Regions from separate parts of the Streptomyces sp. NPDC059866 genome, predicted to be linked through region 4. Evidence: riboswitches for the same ligand, from Rfam matches in the RefSeq annotation. Region 4 holds a riboswitch; each other region holds the start of a gene.
What was found. Region 4 has a riboswitch for cobalamin ahead of ACFV7R_RS20140 (ribonucleoside-diphosphate reductase subunit alpha). Riboswitches for the same ligand answer to the same signal wherever they lie in the genome.
Positions count from the first base shown of each region.

Region 1 (4,702 bases), on a different contig from region 4:
GGTGCCCCGGGCGGCGGGGCGGACGGCGAGTTCGTCGATCTCGCGGGCGCCGCACAGCCACTGCACGGTGCGCTCGGGGCCGAGGCCGGCGGCGGCCTGCGGGTAGCAGCGGTCCGTGGGGAAGGGGGCACGGGTGGTCCAGGCCGTGGCGAAGCCTGCCACGGCCGAACCCGCCGGCGCGAGCGCGGCGGTGAAGCCCGGCCGGTGCACGGTCCCGGCGAGCCGGCCGACGAACTCGACCGCCTTCTCCTCGTCCTCGTTCCAGGGCGGGGCGCAGAAGGCGTCGACGTACACGGAGTGCAGCGCGGTGGCGTGCGTCAGCAACTCCTCACCGGTGCAGAGGCGGATGTCCGTGGCCGTCAGGCCGCCTGTGCGGCAGCCGTTGGTGCCGGGTGTGGAGCCGCGTGCCGCAGGGAAGCCGATGGGCCGGTCAGACCTCACGCAGTACCCCTTCTGCAGATGACTAGTTATTGCGACTAGTGTGCAATAACTCCCGAGTGTTGTGTACCCGGACTGCGCGGACTGTCGAGTGCTGCGGCTGCTGGGTTCTGCGCGCTCATCCTGGATCCGCCGGAGCTGGAGCCGGCGTTCGTCGCGGACGATGCCCAAGGCCGGAGTGCCGGTTTCTGCGCCTTCCGTGGCACGGCTCATGGTCCTAGGACCAACGCCTGATCGGCATGGCTCTGCTCCTGCTGTTAGCGTGCAGTTGCACATGAGTTGCAATTAGGTCGGAGGATGTTGGACATGGCGGTTTACACGCTCCCGGAGCTCCCGTACGACTACGCGGCCCTCGCCCCGGTCATCAGCCCCGAGATCATCGAGCTGCACCACGACAAGCACCACGCGGCGTACGTGAAGGGCGCCAACGACACGCTGGAGCAGCTCGCGGAGGCGCGGGACAAGGAGGTGTGGGGGTCGATCAACGTCCTGGAGAAGAACCTGGCCTTTCACCTCTCCGGGCACATCCTGCACTCGATCTACTGGCACAACATGACCGGTGACGGCGGCGGCGAGCCGCTGGAGAAGGACGGCGTGGGCGAACTGGCGGACGCGATCGCCGAGTCCTTCGGCTCGTTCGCCCACTTCAAGGCCCAGCTGTCCAAGGTGTCGGCCACCACCCAGGGCTCCGGCTGGGGCGTCCTCGCCTACGAGCCGCTCAGCGGGCGCCTGATCGTCGAGCAGGTCTACGACCACCAGGGCAACGTCGGCCAGGGCTCGACCCCGATCCTCGTCTTCGACGCCTGGGAGCACGCCTTCTACCTGCAGTACCGCAACCAGAAGGTCGACTTCATCGAGGCCATGTGGCAGGTCGTCAACTGGCAGGACGTGGCCAAGCGCTACGCGGCGGCCAAGGAGCGCGGCGACAGCCTGCTGCTCGCGCCGTGACGCCGTAGCCGCGTCGACACAGATGTCCTGCTCGTGATCGTCTTCTCACCCTTCACTTGCAGGCGGCACAAGGAAGGGCTCCCGCGAGGACGTGACTTGAGGGAGCCCTTCTGTGGCTCATCCACCGGCGGACCGTACGAGGATCTCGGTGTCGACACGCCCCTGCCGTCCGTACCCGGCGGCCGACCGCTCGGCGTGCCCTCGGGCCGGCCCCGTCCCCATGACGTCCGGCGACAAAGGCGACGGCGGAACGAGGAAGCCGGTGTGCATCCGGCGCGGTCCCGCCACTGTGATCGGCGAGCGGATCCCGAACACAGGATCGTGGTGTCCTCGGCGTCGATCCCGGAGATGGCCTTCGCCACCCGGTCCTTGTGCTGAGGCGCACGTACGCGTCCCTCGTGCCGGAGGCGGGGAAGAAGGGGCGCATGGCGATCGATAGCCTGCTGGGGGAGCGGGCGGAGGAGAGCTCTGGCCCGAACTCCCCACATTCTCCCCAGGACAGACCTGAGCGCCGACCGGTCCGGCCGATGCGCGGAAACAACGAGGTGAGAGGCCGTATGTTCACCACCCGCCCCACCCTCCAGGGCACCTTCGGCATGGTGTCCTCCACTCACTGGCTGGCCTCGCAGTCGGCGATGGCGGTCCTGGAGGACGGCGGCAACGCCTACGACGCTGTCGTGGCGGGCGCCTTCGTGCTGCATGTCGTCGAGCCGCACCTGAACGGGCCCGCCGGTGAGGTGCCGATCCTGCTCGCTCCGGCGGGCGGCGAGGTGCGGGTGCTGTGCGGGCAGGGCGTGGCGCCGGCCGGAGCGACGGTCGCGCACTACAGGGGACTCGGTTTGGATCTCGTACCCGGTACCGGGCCCCTTGCGGCGGCCGTCCCCGGTGCGTTCGACGCCTGGATGCTCCTGCTCCGCGACCACGGCACCAAGTCCCTCGCCGACGTCCTGAAGTACGCCATCGGATACGCGGAGCACGGGCACGCGCCCGTGGAGCGTGTCGGCGAGACCGTCGAGACCGTGCGCGAGCTGTTCGAGACCGAGTGGACCACGTCCGCGGAGGTCTATCTTCCGGGCGGCCGGGCGCCCCGGCCCGGCCGGCTGCTGCGCAATCCCGCGCTCGCCGCCACCTGGCAGCGGCTGCTCGCCGAGGTCGCCGGGGCGGGGGACCGCGAGGGGCAGATCGAGGCGGCACGGCAGGTGTGGCGCACCGGTTTCATCGCCGAGGCGCTGGTACGGCAGGCACACCGGCCCACCCTGGACACCAGCGGTAAGCACCACACCGGCACGCTCACGGCCGCCGACCTCGCCGGCTGGTCCGCGAGCTACGAGGCGCCGGTGACGTACGACTGGAACGGCTGGACCCTGTGCAAGGCCGGCCCCTGGAGCCAGGGCCCGGTCCTCCTGCAGCAGCTCGCACTGCTCCCGTCCGAACTGCCCCCGTACGGCTCCGCGGACTACGTCCACCTGCTGATCGAGGGCTGCAAACTCGCCATGGCCGACCGGGAGGCCTGGTACGGCGACGCGGCCGAGGTGCCGCTCGAGGAGCTGCTGTCGGGCGTCTACAACGCGGCACGGCGTGAGCTCGTCGGCGACAGGGCGTCGTACGAGCTGCGGCCGGGGAGCCCGGGAGGGCGCACCCCGCGGCTGTGCGCCCATGCGCGAGGGGCCGCCACCGGCGTCGCGGGCCTCGGCGCGCCGGGAGCCGGGGAGCCGACCGTCGCCAAGAGCCCGACGGCCCCCGTGCCGGGCGAACCCGACGTCGCCGCCGACGGCGGTACCCGCGGCGACACCTGCCATCTCGACATCGTCGACCGCTGGGGCAACATGGTCGCCGCCACGCCCAGCGGCGGCTGGCTGCAGTCCAACCCCGTCGTGCCCGAACTGGGCTTCCCGCTCGGCACCCGGTTGCAGATGACCTGGCTGGAGGAGGGCCTGCCGAACTCGCTCACGCCGGGGCGCAGGCCACGCACCACTCTGACACCGTCCATCGCCCTGCGTGACGGGACGCCGGTCATGGCGTTCGGCACGCCCGGCGGCGACCAGCAGGACCAGTGGCAGCTCCACTTCTTCCTGGCGGTCGCCCTGCGCGCTCCGGTACGCGGCGGCCTCGATCTCCAGGGCGCGATCGACGCGCCGAACTGGCACAACGACAGCTTCCCCGGTTCCTTCTACCCGCGCGGGATGTACCCGGGCAGTGTCACCGTCGAGGCGCGGACGGACCCCGCTGTCGTGGCGGAGCTGCGGCGGCGCGGCCATGACGTCACGGTCGGTGACGACTGGTCCGAGGGCCGGCTGTGCGCGGTCGCCCGGTATCCGGAGAGCGGCATCCTGTCGGCGGCGGCCAATCCGCGGGGGATGCAGGGGTACGCAGTGGGCCGGTGATGTCCCGAATGTCCCTTTCTTGCCGTGGGGTGCAGCATCGGGAGTTCATGCCGATTCCACCCGTAGTGCACTCGCAGGGTGGGGATTGTCAGTGGCGCGTGCTCTCATGGAGGCATGATCGAAGACAACGAAACCATCGACGAGTTTCTCGCCCGCCACTCGGCCGACGTGGAGGAGGCGGTCCGCAAGGCCGCCGCGGCCGAAATCATGCCGCGTTTCCGTCAGCTGGCCGCCCACGAGGTCGACGAGAAGAGCGGCCCGCACGACCTGGTGACGGACGCCGACCGCCTGGCCGAGCAGTACCTCACCGTGGCGCTCGGCGCGCTCCTGCCCGGCTCCGTGGTCGTCGGCGAGGAGGCGGTGCACGCCAACCCCGCGTCGTACGAGGCGATACGGGGCGACGCCCCGGTCTGGATCGTCGATCCCGTCGACGGCACCCGCCAGTTCGTACACGGCGACGACGGCTTCTGCACCCTGGTCGCGCTCGCGCAGAGCGGCGTCGTGCTCGCCTCGTGGACATACGCCCCCGCCCGCGACCAACTCGCCACGGCCGTACGGGGACAGGGCGCCTTCCTCGACGGCGAGCGGCTGTTCGCCGGCCCGCCCGCACCCGGACGGGACCTCAAGGTCGCCACGTCCCACCCGGACTACACGACGGACGACCAGAAGCGCGCCCTGCTCGGCCTGTGGACGGACGGCGTCGCACCCCGCGACTGCGGTTCGGCAGGCCTGGAATATCTCGCCGTCGCCCGCGGCGAGTTGGACGCCACGGCCTTCTCGTGGGAAGCGGCTTGGGATCACGCGGCAGGCCTGCTGCTGGTCGAGGAGGCGGGCGGCGCCCACCTGACCCGCACGGGTGAGCCGTTCCGCATCACGGGCGGCAACGCCCTGCCGTTCACCGCGGCCCGCGACGCGGCGACAGCACGCCGGGT
Region 1 is NZ_JBHWJT010000002.1:380,841-385,542, reverse strand. It holds gene ACFV7R_RS04000 (GNAT family N-acetyltransferase) at 1-363, opposite strand, end outside; gene ACFV7R_RS03995 (superoxide dismutase) at 745-1,386, shown strand; cobalamin riboswitch at 1,607-1,758, shown strand; gene ACFV7R_RS03990 (gamma-glutamyltransferase family protein) at 1,944-3,770, shown strand; gene ACFV7R_RS03985 (inositol monophosphatase family protein) at 3,885-4,702, shown strand, end outside.
Region 1: it holds a riboswitch for cobalamin, as region 4 does, so the genes downstream of both, ACFV7R_RS03990 (gamma-glutamyltransferase family protein) here and ACFV7R_RS20140 (ribonucleoside-diphosphate reductase subunit alpha) in region 4, are expected to answer to the same signal.

Region 2 (4,702 bases), on a different contig from region 4:
AAGAGCACGCCGACGGTCGGACGGCCGTCCAGGACCGCGCGCGAGCCATGAACCCCGTACTCCGGCATCTTCTGCGGCTCGACGAAGCCCTCACCCGTGAGCAGAACGGTGTCGGACAGGAACCGCGCCAGCTCGGTCAGGTTGGCGGGCCCGCCCTCGACGAGGTAGCGCAGCGCCTGAGCCACGACACCGGCCGGCACCGACGACTCGGCCATCAGCTCGGCGTCCGGCACGGCCTCACCGCCGAGCAGGACGGTCGGGATCCCGGATGCCTTCAGCTCGGCCAGGCCCTCCTCCCAGGCGCGCTTGCCGCCCAGCAGCCGTACGACGGCGATGTCGGCGCCCTCGACCAGCCCCGGCAGCTCCTCCCGGACATCCACCCGGGTCGGGTTGCCGATCCGGTAGGCGGCTTCGGAGGCACGCGCCGCCAGCAGATCGGTGTCGGCGGTCGACAACAACAACACAGTGCTCATGCGGGCGCTCCCGGTGGAATGAAAGGCAGTCCTTGCGGCGCGCCCGACTCGATGAGCCGCCACAGCGCGTCCGTGTCCGCGTGCTGTTCGATCAGGTCGCCGAGCCGGTCGAGCTGCTCCTCGCGCAGCGCGGCGAACGAGGTGTCGGGCGCCGGCACGAAACGGCGGCCCGCGGCGGCGGCCACCTCGCGCAGGAACGCCCGCCGGAAACCGTCCGACTCCAGTGAGCCGTGCCAGTGCGTGCCCCAGATCTGCCCGACCCGGCAGCCGTCCAGGAAGGGATCTCCGCCTACGACGTCGGCGACCCCGTGGTGGATCTCGTACCCCTCGACGGGCTCGCCGAGCGCCTTGCCGACGGGCCGGGTGAGGGTCTTCTCCGGTGCGAACCGCACGCGCACGGGCAGCAGTCCGAGCCCGTCCACATGGCCCACGCGCGACTCGACCTCGTCCTCGATGTGCTCACCGAGGATCTGGAAACCGCCGCAGATGCCGAGGACGGGCCGTCCTTCCACGGCCCTGCGGGCGAGGGCGTCCGCGAGGCCGCGTTCCCGCAGCCACTCCAGGGCCCGGACCGTCCCCCGGGTGCCGGGCACCACGACGAGGTCCGCGTCCGCGAGTTCCTCCGCCCGGTCCACGAACCGCACCACGACCCCCGGTTCGGCCGCCAGTGCGTCCACGTCCGTGAAGTTGGACATCAACGGGACGGCGCAGACGGCGACCCGGAGGATGTCCTCGCCGACGGGGGAGGACACCTCGGACTCCCGGACGGAACCCCGCAGCGAGACCCGCAGTCCGTCCTCCTCGTCGATACCGAGGCCGTGCCGGTACGGCAGGACACCGTACGTACGCCGCCCGGTGAGCCCGTGGAGCATCTCCAGCCCCGGCTCGAGCAGCGACACATCGCCGCGGAACTTGTTGACGAGGAAACCGGCGACCAGCTCCTGGTCCTCGCGCGACAGCAGCGCGACCGTGCCGAAGAACGAGGCGAAGACGCCCCCGCGGTCGATGTCGCCGACGACGAGCACGGGCAGTCGCGCGTTCCGGGCGATCCCCATGTTCACGATGTCGGTCCGGCGCAGATTGATCTCGGCGGGACTGCCCGCCCCCTCACAGATCACCGCGTCATACGTGCCCCGCAACTCGGCGAGGCACTCCAGCACCGTCCCGAGCAGCCGCTCCTGCCGCCCTCCGTGGTAGCCGCGCGCACTCATCTCGCCCACGGGCCTGCCCATGAGGACGACCTGACTGCTGCGGTCACCGCCCGGCTTGAGCAGCACGGGATTCATCAGTGCGGTCGGCTCCACGCGGCACGCCTGCGCCTGCATGGCCTGCGCCCGCCCGATCTCGGCACCCTCGCGCGTGACGAACGAGTTCAGCGACATGTTCTGCGCCTTGAAGGGCGCCACCTTCACGCCTTGGCGCACCAGCCACCGGCAGATCCCGGCGGTGACGACGCTCTTGCCTGCGTCGGAGGTGGTGCCGGCGACCAGCAGACCTCCACCACTCATGACGTACGCCCCCTTGTCAGCAGCCGCCCGGCGACACAGACGCCGAGCGCGAGCAGTCCGACCCGCCGGGACAGCCGTACCGCCCGTTCCACGTCGGCGACCCGGACGGTGCGCCCCGCCGATGCGTTGAGCACGGGCCGGCGCTCGACCCGGCCCCCGTAGGACAGGGTCCCGCCCAGCCGTACCCCGAGCGCCCCCGCGAACGAGGCCTCCACCGGCCCGGCGTTGGGGCTCGGATGCCGGTCGGCGTCCGCGCGCCAGGCCCGTACGGCTCCCCGCGGATCGGGACCGGCCACCGCGGCGAGTACGGCGGTCAGCCGGGCGCCCGGCCACCCGGCGAGGTCGTCGAGGCGAGCGGAAGCCCACCCGTACCGCAGGTACTTGGGCGACCTGTGCCCGACCATGGCGTCGAGGGTGTTCACGGCCCGGAACCCGAGCAGTCCCGGCACCCCGCCGACGGCCCCCCACACCAGCGCTCCGACGACCGCGTCGGAGGTGTTCTCGGCCACCGACTCCACGACCGCCCGGGCGATCCCGTCCGCGTCGAGCGCCTGCGGATCCCGCCCGCACAGATGCGGCAGCCGCGCCCGCGCACCCTCCACATCACCGGCCTGAAGGGCACGGCCGACGGCCCGGGCCTCGCGGGCCAGCGACGTCCCTCCCACGACCGCCCAGGTGGCGACACCGGTGAGGGCCACGGAGGCGGCGGGGGACGACCGTACGAGACGCGAGGTCGCGGTCCCGAGCGCCACCGCCGAGCCCGCACACACGACGGCATGCAGCGCACCCCACCCGCGGTGGTCCCGCCACAGCACCCGCTCGACCCCACCGGCGGCCCGCCCGAACGCGGCGACCGGATGCCCCCGGCGCGGATCACCGAGGAGCAGATCGCCGAGGAGACCGAGAGCGGCGCCGTACGCGAAGACGCGATCGGCACGCATCGGCTCAGCCGATCGTGGGGTCGGGCAGAACCCGGGTACTGAACCTCAACCTCGAACGGCAGCCGAGCATCGCGATATGTCCTCACTCAGGGTGTCCACGCCCTGGTTCGACGAGACCGGCGGTGAGAGTTCCTGGCTCCCGGGGAGTTCCTTCCCCGGTCACAGTGGCGGGACCGCGCCGGATTCACACCGGGCTTCCTCTCCTGCCGCCGTACATGGCCCCGGAAGTCCACCACGGGGTCGGAAGGGGCGTCAACTTGCCTGTGACCTGCGGTGCGGGAGTGTGCTGAGGCCCACACACCGACGCGCCGGGCGGTACGGGAAACCCCGTACCGCCCGGCGCGTCGGTTGAGTCAGGTTCAGGCCACGATCAGATAGATCCCGTACGCCACCGCCGCCGCACATGCCGCGAAGGCGGCGTACGCCCCCGCGACGGCGAGCGCGGCCGAATCGCCCTGCGCCACCGCGCGCTCCCGGCGGGACAGGCCCGCGATGCCGAGGGTGAACAGGCCCACGAGGGCCACGGTGGCCACGAGGCTGACGCCGAAGACGGAGCCGAGGGCCGCCCAGTCGATCTTCATGCTGCTTCTGCTTCCTTCGTACCTGGGGGCTCAGACGGTGGCCCGGGAAGGCGCCTGGTCCGGGGATGCGGGCTGCGCGGGGATCGTGGCCGTCAGGCCCTCGGCCGCGCCGGGCGGGGGAGTGGCCACGGCGGCCATCGCGGTCGTCACGACACCGGCCGGTTCCTCCGCCGTGTCGTTGACGTTCGTGTGGTCGACGACCTCACGCCGGGAGAGCATCCAGATCGCGGCGCTGGAGGCGACCAGGAAGACGGCGACGAGCGCGGTGCCCCATGAGCCGAAGCCGGTGACCCACTCCGCGACGGCACCGACCAGCGCGGCGGCCGGCAGGGTCAGGCCCCAGGCGACGAACATACGGGTGGCGGTGGACCAGCGCACGACCCCGCCCTTGCGGCCGAGGCCCGCACCCATCACCGCACCGGAGACCGAGTGCGTGGTGGACAGCGAGAAGCCCAGGTGGGAGGAGGCCAGGATGACCGTCGCGGCGCTGGTCTGCGCGGCGAAGCCCTGCTGCGGCTGGAGGTCGGTCAGGCCCTTGCCCATGGTGCGGATGATGCGCCAGCCGCCGAGGTAGGTGCCGAGCGCGATGGCCAGGCCCGCCGAGAGGATGACCCACATCGGGGGGTCGGAGTCGGGGGCGAGGGAGCCGCCGGCGACCAGGGCGAGGGTGATGATGCCCATGGTCTTCTGCGCGTCGTTGGTGCCGTGGGCGAGGGAGACGAGGCCGGCGGAGGCGATCTGGCCGGCGCGGTAGCCCTTCGCGGCCGCCTTGCCGTCGGCCTTCCTGCCGAGCCGGTACGTCAGCCGCGTGGCCAGCATCGCCGCGATGCCGGCCACCAGCGGGGCGGCGATCGCCGGGATCAGCACCTTGGTGACGAGCGCGTCGCCGTGCACGGCGCCCACGCCGGCCGAGGCGATGGTGGCGCCGATCAGACCGCCCATGAGGGCGTGCGAGGAGGACGACGGGAGGCCTACGAGCCAGGTCAGCAGGTTCCACAGGATCGCGCCGACGAGTGCGGCGAAGATGACCTCGGGACGTATGCCGCTCTCGTCGACCAGTCCCTTGGAGATCGTGTTGGCGACTTCCACGGAGAGGAAGGCGCCGACCAGGTTGAGGACGGCGGACATGGCCACCGCGACCTTGGGTCTGAGGGCACCGGTGGAGATGGTGGTCGCCATCGCGTTCGCGGTGTCGTGGA
Region 2 is NZ_JBHWJT010000001.1:55,654-60,355, reverse strand. It holds gene cobN (cobaltochelatase subunit CobN) at 1-473, opposite strand, end outside; gene ACFV7R_RS00315 (cobyric acid synthase) at 470-1,981, opposite strand; gene ACFV7R_RS00310 (cobalamin biosynthesis protein) at 1,978-2,922, opposite strand; cobalamin riboswitch at 3,028-3,172, opposite strand; gene ACFV7R_RS00305 (hypothetical protein) at 3,282-3,503, opposite strand; gene ACFV7R_RS00300 (anion permease) at 3,534-4,702, opposite strand, start outside.
Region 2: it holds a riboswitch for cobalamin, as region 4 does, so the genes downstream of both, ACFV7R_RS00310 (cobalamin biosynthesis protein) here and ACFV7R_RS20140 (ribonucleoside-diphosphate reductase subunit alpha) in region 4, are expected to answer to the same signal.

Region 3 (4,702 bases), on a different contig from region 4:
CGCCACGAAGATCTGCGAGTTCGCGCCCACGCTGGTGCCGGGCCTGTTGCAGACAGCTGCATAAGCGAGGGCAGTCACCCTTGCGTCCAACCCGTTCGTCACCGACGAGTACGTCGAGGAAATGGTGGCCGCGCGGCTGGAGAGGTCCCGCATCCTCAAGGACGCTACAAAGCCGGAGTATTGGGCGATCCTGCATGAGAACGTGCTACGCGTCCCGGTCGGTGGGCACGCTGCGATGAGCGGGCAGTTGGCGCACGTAGCGACACTGGCGCGGGAGCGCAAGGTACTGGTCATGGTGCTGCCCTACGCGGCAGGGGCGTGCGCCTCCATGGCAGGCATGTTGCAGCTCATGGAGTTCGACGACGCACCGCCAACTGCATATACAGAGACGGCGTTTTCGGGAACGCTGCTCGACGATCCGGCGGTGGTGAAGCGGGCACAGCGAGCATACGATCTGCTCAGGGGCGCCGCTTTGTCGCCGGAGGCGTCCCTCGCCCTGATCGAGTCGGCGGCTGAGGATCACAGACGATGCGCGAGTACGACCTGAGCAACGCCTACTGGCGCAAGAGCACCTACAGCAACGGCGAAGGCGGCAGCTGCGTCGAGGTCGCCGACGGAGTCCCCGGCGTTGTCCCCGTCCGGGACAGCAAGGTGCCGCACGGTCCGGTGGTCGTGATCGGGTCGGCCGCGTGGACGGCGTTCGTCGGCACCGTCGGGGCCGCCCGCTTCTTTGCCAGTGTCGTGCTTCCACGAGCCGAGTAAAGGGCGCTGCGCGTCGGCTGCGCCGATCGGCCTGCGGCCGACCCTTGACTCGCCTCGCTCCAGCACGGGTGAGAAGCGAGCGAGCGGCCCGGAAAGGCGGGTGGCCGAGGCAGGCGGCCGCCTCCGTCGGCTGCGTCGGCGTCCGGGGTCGGCGGGCGCGGTCGCGCCTCGCATGCACGCCGGGCGGGCTTGGCGGCCTGCGGGTGGTGGGGGTGGGCGCGTCGGCGCGGCGGGGAGGCCGGGTGGGTTTGGCGGCTTGCGGTCGGTGGGTGGCGGGGTGGGCGTGTCAGCGGGGTGGTGGCACGCCGGGTCGGCTCAGCGGCTTGCGGTGAGCTGGTGGCGGGGACGGACACCCCCACGGCCGGTGGGCCGGGCCCCCAAGTCCCCTCACGCCACACGAGCCTCACCAACCCCACTCCTGCAGGTGATTGGAGGATCTGTGCCACAAGCAGGCACCCACGACCCGGGCCTTTTCGCCCGCTGGGTGGCACAGATCCTCCAAGCACTGCTCCTCGCCCGCGACCGGAGCGATCCGAGGGCGGGCCACCGCCGCCCCGGCGCTGCGGCCGCCGAACCGGCCCGGCCTGCCGCCACCCATCTGTCGCACCCGCCCCCACCTCCGCCCCCCCACCGGCCGGATGCCGCTGAGCCGACCCGGCGTGCCGCCACCCCGTCGACGCGCCCACCCCCACCACCCGCAAGCCGCCAAGCCCGCCCGGCGTGCATGCGAGGCGCGACCGCGCCCGCCAACCCCGGACGCCGACGCAGCCGACCCCACCCGCAAACAGGCCTCGGCCACCCGCCTTTCCGGGCCGCTCGCCCGCTTCTCACCCGTGCTGGAACGGACCGAGTCAAGGGTGGCCCGCAGGGCCATCGGCGCAGCCGACGCGGAGTGGAGCGCAGCGGAACGCAGCGCCCTTTACTCGGGCCGTGGAAGCACGACACTGGCCAAGAAGCGGGCGGCCCCGACGGTCACCTCGTCAGGTACGCCCTCCCCAGTCGGCCCCTGGGCGGTCACCTTCGCCGGCTGCTACGCTCACGGCGCCTCCCGCGGGGGAAGTCCGGTGAGAGTCCGGCGCTGACCCGCAACGGTGTGTGCGAGGACCCGACAGTCCACGTGCGAGCCCGATTACCCGTGGGCGGTGTGCCATCCGTTGATCGCTCGCCGTGGACTGCGAGCCGAGGCGAAGGACCGCCGCCGTGCGCCGACATCCAGGCCGGATACCCGTTTCCCTGTTGGTTGTCGTGCTCGGGTTCCTCCTGCTCGGGTCGCTCGTGTGCGGGGTGGGGCTGGGGGCCGCCGGGGTCGGCTGGGAAGACGTCTTCCGGTTCCTCGGGGCCGGTTTCACCGGCGGAGCCATCGGCGCCGGGGACGTGGCGGCGTACACCATCGTCTGGGAGATCCGGCTGTCGCGCGTCGTGCTCGCGGCTGTCGTCGGAGCGGGGCTCGCCACCGTCGGGGTCGCTGTGCAGGCGATGGTGCGGAATGCGCTCGCCGATCCGTTCGTGTTGGGGATCTCGTCCGGGGCCGCTGTCGGTGCCAACGCCGTGATCCTGCTGGGGGCGTTCGCCGGGCTCGGGGTGTGGGCGCTGTCCGTGTCCGCGTTCGGGTCCGCGCTCGCCGCCATGGCGATCGTGTACGCCGTCGCCCGGTCGGCGCACGGGCTGACGCCGCTGCGGCTGATTCTGACGGGGACGGCGATGGCGTACGGATTCGAGGCGCTCACCACGGTGATGGTGTTCGGCGCTGCCCGGGGCGAAGCCGCCCGGTCGGCGATGATGTGGCTGCTCGGGAGCCTGGGCGGGGCGACCTGGGCGCGGGTGCCGATCGTCGCGGTGACCGTGGTGGCCGGGTGGGCGTGGCTGCGGCTGCGCGCCGAGGCGTTGAACGCGCTGGCGATGGGGGATGAGACGTCCGCGGCGCTGGGAGTGCCGCCCGAGCGGTTGCGGCGGGAGTTGTTCCTGGTGACGGCGGCCGTGACGGGGACCGTCGTCGCGGTGAGCGGGGCGATCGGCTTCGTGGGGCTGATGGTGCCGCATGTCGTACGGATGCTGGTCGGCGCCGATCACCGGCGGGTGCTGGCTGTTGCTCCGCTCGCCGGGGCGGTGCTGCTGGTGTGGGCGGACGTGCTGTCGCGGCTGCTGTTCGCGCCGGTCGAGCTGCCGGTCGGGGTGATCACGGCGGTGGTGGGTGTGCCGGCGTTCCTGCTGCTGATGCGGCGGGGCGGTTACGCGTTCGGGGGGCGTTGATGCGGCTCGATGTGGAGGGCGTGTCGGTCGAGGCCGCCGGGGTGCGGCTGGTGGAGGACGTCCGGCTCGCTGTGGACAGCGGGGCGTTCGTGGGGCTGATCGGGCCCAACGGCAGTGGGAAGTCAACCCTGTTGCGGTGCGTGTACCGGGCGCTTCGGCCGGCCGCCGGGGTCGTACGGCTGGACGGCGACGACGTGCACGCCCTGGATCCGCGGGGCGTTGCGCGGCGGCTGGCCGCGTTGCCGCAGGAGTCGTCGGCCGAGTTCGACTTCACCGTGGCCGAGGTGGTGCGGATGGGGCGGCTGCCGCACCGGGGGCGTACCGCCGCCGAGGACGGAGCGGTCTGCGCCGAGGCCATGGAGCGGACGGGCGTCGGGCATCTCGCCGAGCGTGGGTTCCTCGCCCTGTCCGGGGGTGAGAAGCAGCGGGTGCTGATCGCGCGGGCGCTGGCGCAGCGCCCCCGGGTGCTGGTGCTGGACGAACCCACCAACCACCTCGACATCGCCCACCAGTTGGACGTCCTTTCGCTCGTCCGCGCCAGCGGGCTGACCGTGCTGGCCGCGCTGCACGATCTCAACCTCGCCGCCGCGCACTGCGATCTGCTGTACGTCGTGGAGGGGGGCCGGGTCGTGGCCTCCGGGCCGCCGCACGACGTGCTCCGACCGGAGCTGCTCGCCGAGGTGTTCGGGGTGCGGGCCCATCCCGTACGGCATCCGGAGACCGGCGCCGTGCAGTTGCTGTTCGACCTGCTTTAAGCCGACTCGCTAAGGAAACCCTCGTATGCGCAAGCCAGTTGCTGCCGTGCTCTCCGTCGCCGCTCTCGTCACCGCCGGCTGCGGCGCGCAGGTCGACACGTCGTCCGACGCGAAGGCCACGACGTCCGTCACCCTCACCAACTGCGGCAAGAAGGTCACCTACGACAAGGTCCCGAGCCGTGTGGTCACCAACGACGTCGGGATCACCGAGCTGATGTTCGCGCTCGGCCTGGAGGACCGGATGGCGGGGTTCGTCATGCCCGACGACAAGGGCGACCTGGACGGGGTGCCGTGGAAGGACGGCTACGACAAGGTGCCGTGGCTGTCGAAGGACCAGGTGACGAAGGAGAACGTCCTGGACGCCCGCGCGGACCTGGTCTTCGCCGGGTGGAACTACGGGTTCCGTGAGGACGCGGGCTTCACCCCGGACGCGTTGCGGGGGCTCGGCATCTCCTCGTACATCCTCACCGAGTCCTGCCGCAACGGCCGCACGGACACCTCCCGCGGCATCATGCCGCCGCTCGAGGCCCTGTACACGGACCTGACGAACCTGGGCAGGCTCTTCGGCGTCGAGGACCGGGCCGCCGAGCTGATCGCCGGCTTCCAGAAGCAGGTGGCCGACGTCGAGGCGAAGGCCCCCAAGGGCGCCGACCGTCCCAAGGTGTTCCTCTACGACAGCGGCGAGGACCAGCCCTTCACCTCCGGCCGCTACGCCGCACCCGACCAGATCATCGGCAAGGCGGGCGGCGTCAACGTCATGCACGACCTCGAGGACTCGTGGACGACGGTCGGCTGGGAAACGGTCGTCGAACGCAACCCCGACGTGATCGTCATCTGCGACTACGGGGACGTCAGCGCCGAGCAGAAGAAGCGGTTCCTGCTGTCGTACGCCCCGTTGCGGAACGTGTCGGCCGTCAAGCACCGGCGGATCTTCA
Region 3 is NZ_JBHWJT010000004.1:56,486-61,187, forward strand. It holds partial or broken gene ACFV7R_RS06765 (helix-turn-helix domain-containing protein) at 1-547, shown strand, start outside; gene ACFV7R_RS06770 (DUF397 domain-containing protein) at 529-762, shown strand; cobalamin riboswitch at 1,782-1,918, shown strand; gene ACFV7R_RS06775 (FecCD family ABC transporter permease) at 1,963-3,012, shown strand; gene ACFV7R_RS06780 (ABC transporter ATP-binding protein) at 3,012-3,767, shown strand; gene ACFV7R_RS06785 (ABC transporter substrate-binding protein) at 3,793-4,702, shown strand, end outside.
Region 3: it holds a riboswitch for cobalamin, as region 4 does, so the genes downstream of both, ACFV7R_RS06775 (FecCD family ABC transporter permease) here and ACFV7R_RS20140 (ribonucleoside-diphosphate reductase subunit alpha) in region 4, are expected to answer to the same signal.

Region 4 (4,702 bases):
GGGTCGGTTCGTACGCCAAGACCGACCCGGCCTTCATCGGCATCCCGTTCTTCTACTGGTACCAGATGGCCTGGGTGATCATCTCCACGGTCCTGACGATGATCGCGTACCAGCTGTGGCAGCGTGACCAGCGCGCCCGCAAGTCCGAGAGGGGTGCCGGCTCATGAAGGACGGTGTGAACGGCGTCGCACTCGCCGTCTTCATCCTCTTCTTCGTCGCCGTGACGGTCATGGGTTTCCTGGCCGCACGCTGGCGCAAGGCGGAGAACGAGCACAGCCTCGACGAATGGGGTCTGGGTGGCCGGTCGTTCGGCACCTGGATCACCTGGTTCCTGCTCGGCGGTGACCTCTACACCGCCTATACGTTCGTGGCGGTCCCGGCGGCGATCTACGCGGCGGGCGCGGCCGGCTTCTTCGCCGTGCCCTACACGATCCTCATCTACCCGATGATGTTCGTCTTCCTGCCGCGGCTGTGGTCGGTCTCGCACAAGCACGGGTACGTCACCACCTCGGACTTCGTCCGCGGCCGCTTCGGCTCCAAGAGCCTGTCGCTGGCGGTGGCGGTGACCGGCATCCTCGCCACGATGCCGTACATCGCGCTCCAGCTGGTCGGCATCCAGGCCGTGCTGGACGTCCTGGGCGTCGGCGGCGGCGAGAACACGCACTGGTTCATCAAGGACCTGCCGCTGCTGATCGCCTTCGGTGTGCTGGCCGCCTACACGTACTCGTCGGGTCTGCGCGCGCCGGCCCTGATCGCGTTCGTGAAGGACACGCTGATCTACCTCGTCATCGCCGTCGCGATCATCTACATCCCGATCAAGCTGGGCGGCTTCGACGACATCTTCGCCGCGGCGAGCGACAAGTACACGGAAGCGGGCGCGGGCGGACTCGTCCCGGCCGGCGGCTCGCAGTGGACGTACGCCACCCTGGCGCTGGGCTCGGCGCTCGCGCTGTTCATGTACCCGCACAGCGTGACGGCCGTGCTGTCCAGCCGCAGCCGGGACGTCATCCGCCGCAACTCCACGATCCTGCCGCTGTACTCGCTGATGCTCGGCCTGCTCGGCCTGCTCGGTTTCATGGCGATCGCGGCCGGCATCAAGGTGGAGAACGGCCAGCTGGCGATCCCCCAGCTCTTCGAGAACATGTTCCCGGACTGGTTCACGGGCGTCGCCTTCGCGGCGATCGGCATCGGCGCGCTGGTGCCGGCGGCGATCATGTCGATCGCGGCGGCCAACCTCTTCACCCGGAACATCTACAAGGACTTCCTGAAGCCGGACGCCACGCCCGCACAGGAGACCAAGGTCTCCAAGCTGGTGTCCCTGCTGGTGAAGGTGGGCGCGCTGATCTTCGTCCTCGGCATGGACAAGACCGTCGCGATCAACTTCCAGCTCCTGGGCGGCATCTGGATCCTGCAGACCTTCCCGGCCCTGGTCGGCGGCCTGTTCACCCGCTGGTTCCACCGCTGGGCACTGCTCGCCGGCTGGGCGGTCGGCATGATCTACGGCACGGTCGCCGCGTACGGTGTGGCCTCGCCGACGCAGAAGCACTTCGGCGGCTCGTCGGCGGAGATCCCGGGGATCGGGGAGATCGGGTACATCGGCCTGACGGCGTTCGTCCTGAACCTGGTCGTGACGGTGGTCCTCACCTTCGCCCTGAAGGCGGCGAACGCCCCCGAGGGCGTGGACGAGACCAGCCCGGAGGACTACACGGGTGAGGCGGGCGACCCGGGGGTGAAGGTGGAGCTGCCGCCGGCAACTGCCGGTTCCGCTCACTGACCACACGAAACCCCCAGCGGGCCGCCGAGAGCAAGAAACTCGGCGGCCCGCTGTCGTACCCCTCCGGCACACTCGCCTTCATGGACATCACGATCCGGCAGGCAGTGCCCGACGAGTACGAGCTCATCGGCGAAATCACCGCCCAGGCCTACCTCCAGGACGGCCTCCTCGACTTCGGCGAGAGCGACGAATACCTCGTCGAACTGAGAGACGTGGCCAAGCGAGCCGCCGCCGCAGACGTCCTGGTCGCCGTGGCGGACGGGCACGTCCTGGGCGGCGTGACCTTCGTACCGTCCGGCGGCCCCATGGCCGACATCGCGGGCCCCGGCGAAGCCGAGATACGCATGCTGGCCGTGGCTCAGGAGGCGCGAGGCCGCGGCGCCGGCGAGGCCCTCGTCCGCACCTGCACAGCCCGCGCACGGGCCACCGACGGCTGCACCCGCATCGTCCTGTCGACCCAGCGCACCATGCACACCGCCCACCGGATCTACGAACGCCTCGGCTTCGTCCGTACACCAGAGCGGGACTGGAATCCGGTCCCGCACCTGGACGACATCACTCTCCTCACCTACCAGTTGACGCTCTGAAACCAGCGAGACACAACATCTGGTGGTGCTCCGCGAACCCGGCACAAGATGTATGCTCATGCTCGCTGTCGCCGCAGGGGAATCCGGTGCGAATCCGGAACTGTCCCGCAACGGTGTACTCGTACACGTATGCCCGCATGCCGTCGTACGAGAGTCAGTCCGAGGACCTGCCGACAGTGCGCCCGGCCATCCGGCCCGGGTGCCATGACGTCCGGGCCTCGTGGAATGGGCCGGTGGACGCGACGCCGTGTGCGCTCGTGAGCTGCCCCCTGCCCTCCGCAAGGCCCTGTGCCGAGCGAGGGAGAGCCCCACGTGACCATCGCGCCAGCCGAACCGGCCTCAGCGACTCCGGCGGAGACCGACGGTCCCGGAGCCGCACTGCTGCGGACCCTGACCGAGCTGACCGCCGACCTCCCCGACGCCGACCCCGGACGGGTCGCCGCCGCCGCGCTGCGCGGCCGGTCCTCCCGGGCGGACGACACGGAGTTGCGCGAGCTGGCCACCGAGGCGGCCGCCGGCCTCATCTCCGAGGACCCCGCCTACTCCCGGCTGGCCGCCCGCCTGCTGACGATCAGCATCGCCGCCGAGGCCGCCTCCCAGGGCGTCACGTCCTTCACCGAGTCCGTCGCCGTCGGACACCGCGAGGGCCTGATCGCCGACCGCACCGCCGAGTTCGTGCGCATCCACGCCGACCGCCTCGACGCTCTCGTCGACCCCGAAGCCGACGACCGCTTCGGCTACTTCGGCCTGCGCACCCTGCACAGCCGCTATCTCCTCCGGCACCCCCACACGCGCAAGGTCGTCGAGACGCCCCAGCACTTCCTGCTGCGCGTCGCCGCCGGCCTCGCCGAGGACGACACGATCCGCTCCGTGGACGAAGTCGCCGCGCTCTACCGGCTCATGAGCCGCCTCGACTACCTCCCGTCCTCCCCCACGCTCTTCAACTCCGGTACGCGACACCCCCAGATGTCGTCCTGCTACCTCCTCGACTCCCCCAAGGACGAGCTGGACTCCATCTACGACCGCTACCACCAGGTCGCCCGCCTCTCCAAGCACGCCGGCGGCATCGGCATCGCGTACTCCCGCATCCGCTCCCGCGGCTCCCTGATCCGCGGCACGAACGGCCACTCCAACGGCATCGTCCCGTTCCTGAAGACCCTCGACGCCTCGGTCGCCGCGGTGAACCAGGGCGGGCGGCGCAAGGGCGCGGCGGCGGTCTACCTGGAGACCTGGCACTCCGACATCGAGGAGTTCCTGGAGCTGCGTGACAACACCGGCGAGGACGCCCGGCGCACCCACAACCTCAACCTCGCGCACTGGATCCCGGACGAGTTCATGCGCCGGGTCGACGCCGACGAGCAGTGGTCGCTGTTCTCGCCGTCCGACGTGCCCGAGCTGGTCGACCTGTGGGGCGAGGAGTTCGACGCGGCGTACCGCAGGGCGGAGGCGGCAGGCCTCGCCAAGAAGACCATCCCGGCCCGTGACCTCTACGGCCGGATGATGCGCACCCTCGCGCAGACCGGCAACGGCTGGATGACCTTCAAGGACGCCGCCAACCGCACCGCCAACCAGACCGCCGAGCCGGGTCACGTGGTCCACTCCTCCAACCTCTGCACGGAGATCCTGGAGGTCACCGACGACGGGGAGACGGCGGTCTGCAACCTGGGTTCGGTCAACCTGGGCGCCTTCGCCGATCCGGCGACCGGCGGCATCGACTGGGAGCGGCTGGATGCCACCGTCCGTACCGCCGTCACCTTCCTCGACCGCGTCGTGGACATCAACTTCTACCCGACCGAGCAGGCGGGCCGGTCCAACGCCGAGTGGCGTCCGGTCGGCCTCGGCGCGATGGGCCTGCAGGACGTCTTCTTCAAGCTGCGCCTGCCCTTCGACTCACCCGAGGCCAAGGCCCTCTCCACCCGCATCGCCGAGCGCATCATGCTCGCCGCGTACGAGGCCTCCGCCGACCTGGCCGAGCGGAGCGGCCCGCTGCCGGCCTGGCAGAAGACCCGTACCGCGAAGGGTGTTCTGCACCCCGACCACTACGGCGTCGAGCCGGCCTGGCCGGAGCGCTGGGCGGCGCTGCGGGCGCGTATCGCCGAAACGGGCCTGCGCAACTCCCTGCTCCTGGCGATCGCGCCCACCGCCACGATCGCCTCGATCGCCGGTGTGTACGAGTGCATCGAGCCGCAGGTGTCGAACCTCTTCAAGCGCGAGACGCTGTCCGGCGAGTTCCTCCAGGTCAACTCGTATCTGGTGCAGGACCTCAAGGACCTCGGCGTCTGGGACGCCCGCAGCCGTGAGGCGCTGCGCGAGGCGAACGGCTCGGTGCAGGACTTCGCCT
Region 4 is NZ_JBHWJT010000012.1:153,981-158,682, reverse strand. It holds gene ACFV7R_RS20155 (DUF3311 domain-containing protein) at 1-167, shown strand, start outside; gene mctP (monocarboxylate uptake permease MctP) at 164-1,774, shown strand; gene ACFV7R_RS20145 (GNAT family N-acetyltransferase) at 1,855-2,361, shown strand; cobalamin riboswitch at 2,368-2,551, shown strand; gene ACFV7R_RS20140 (ribonucleoside-diphosphate reductase subunit alpha) at 2,674-4,702, shown strand, end outside.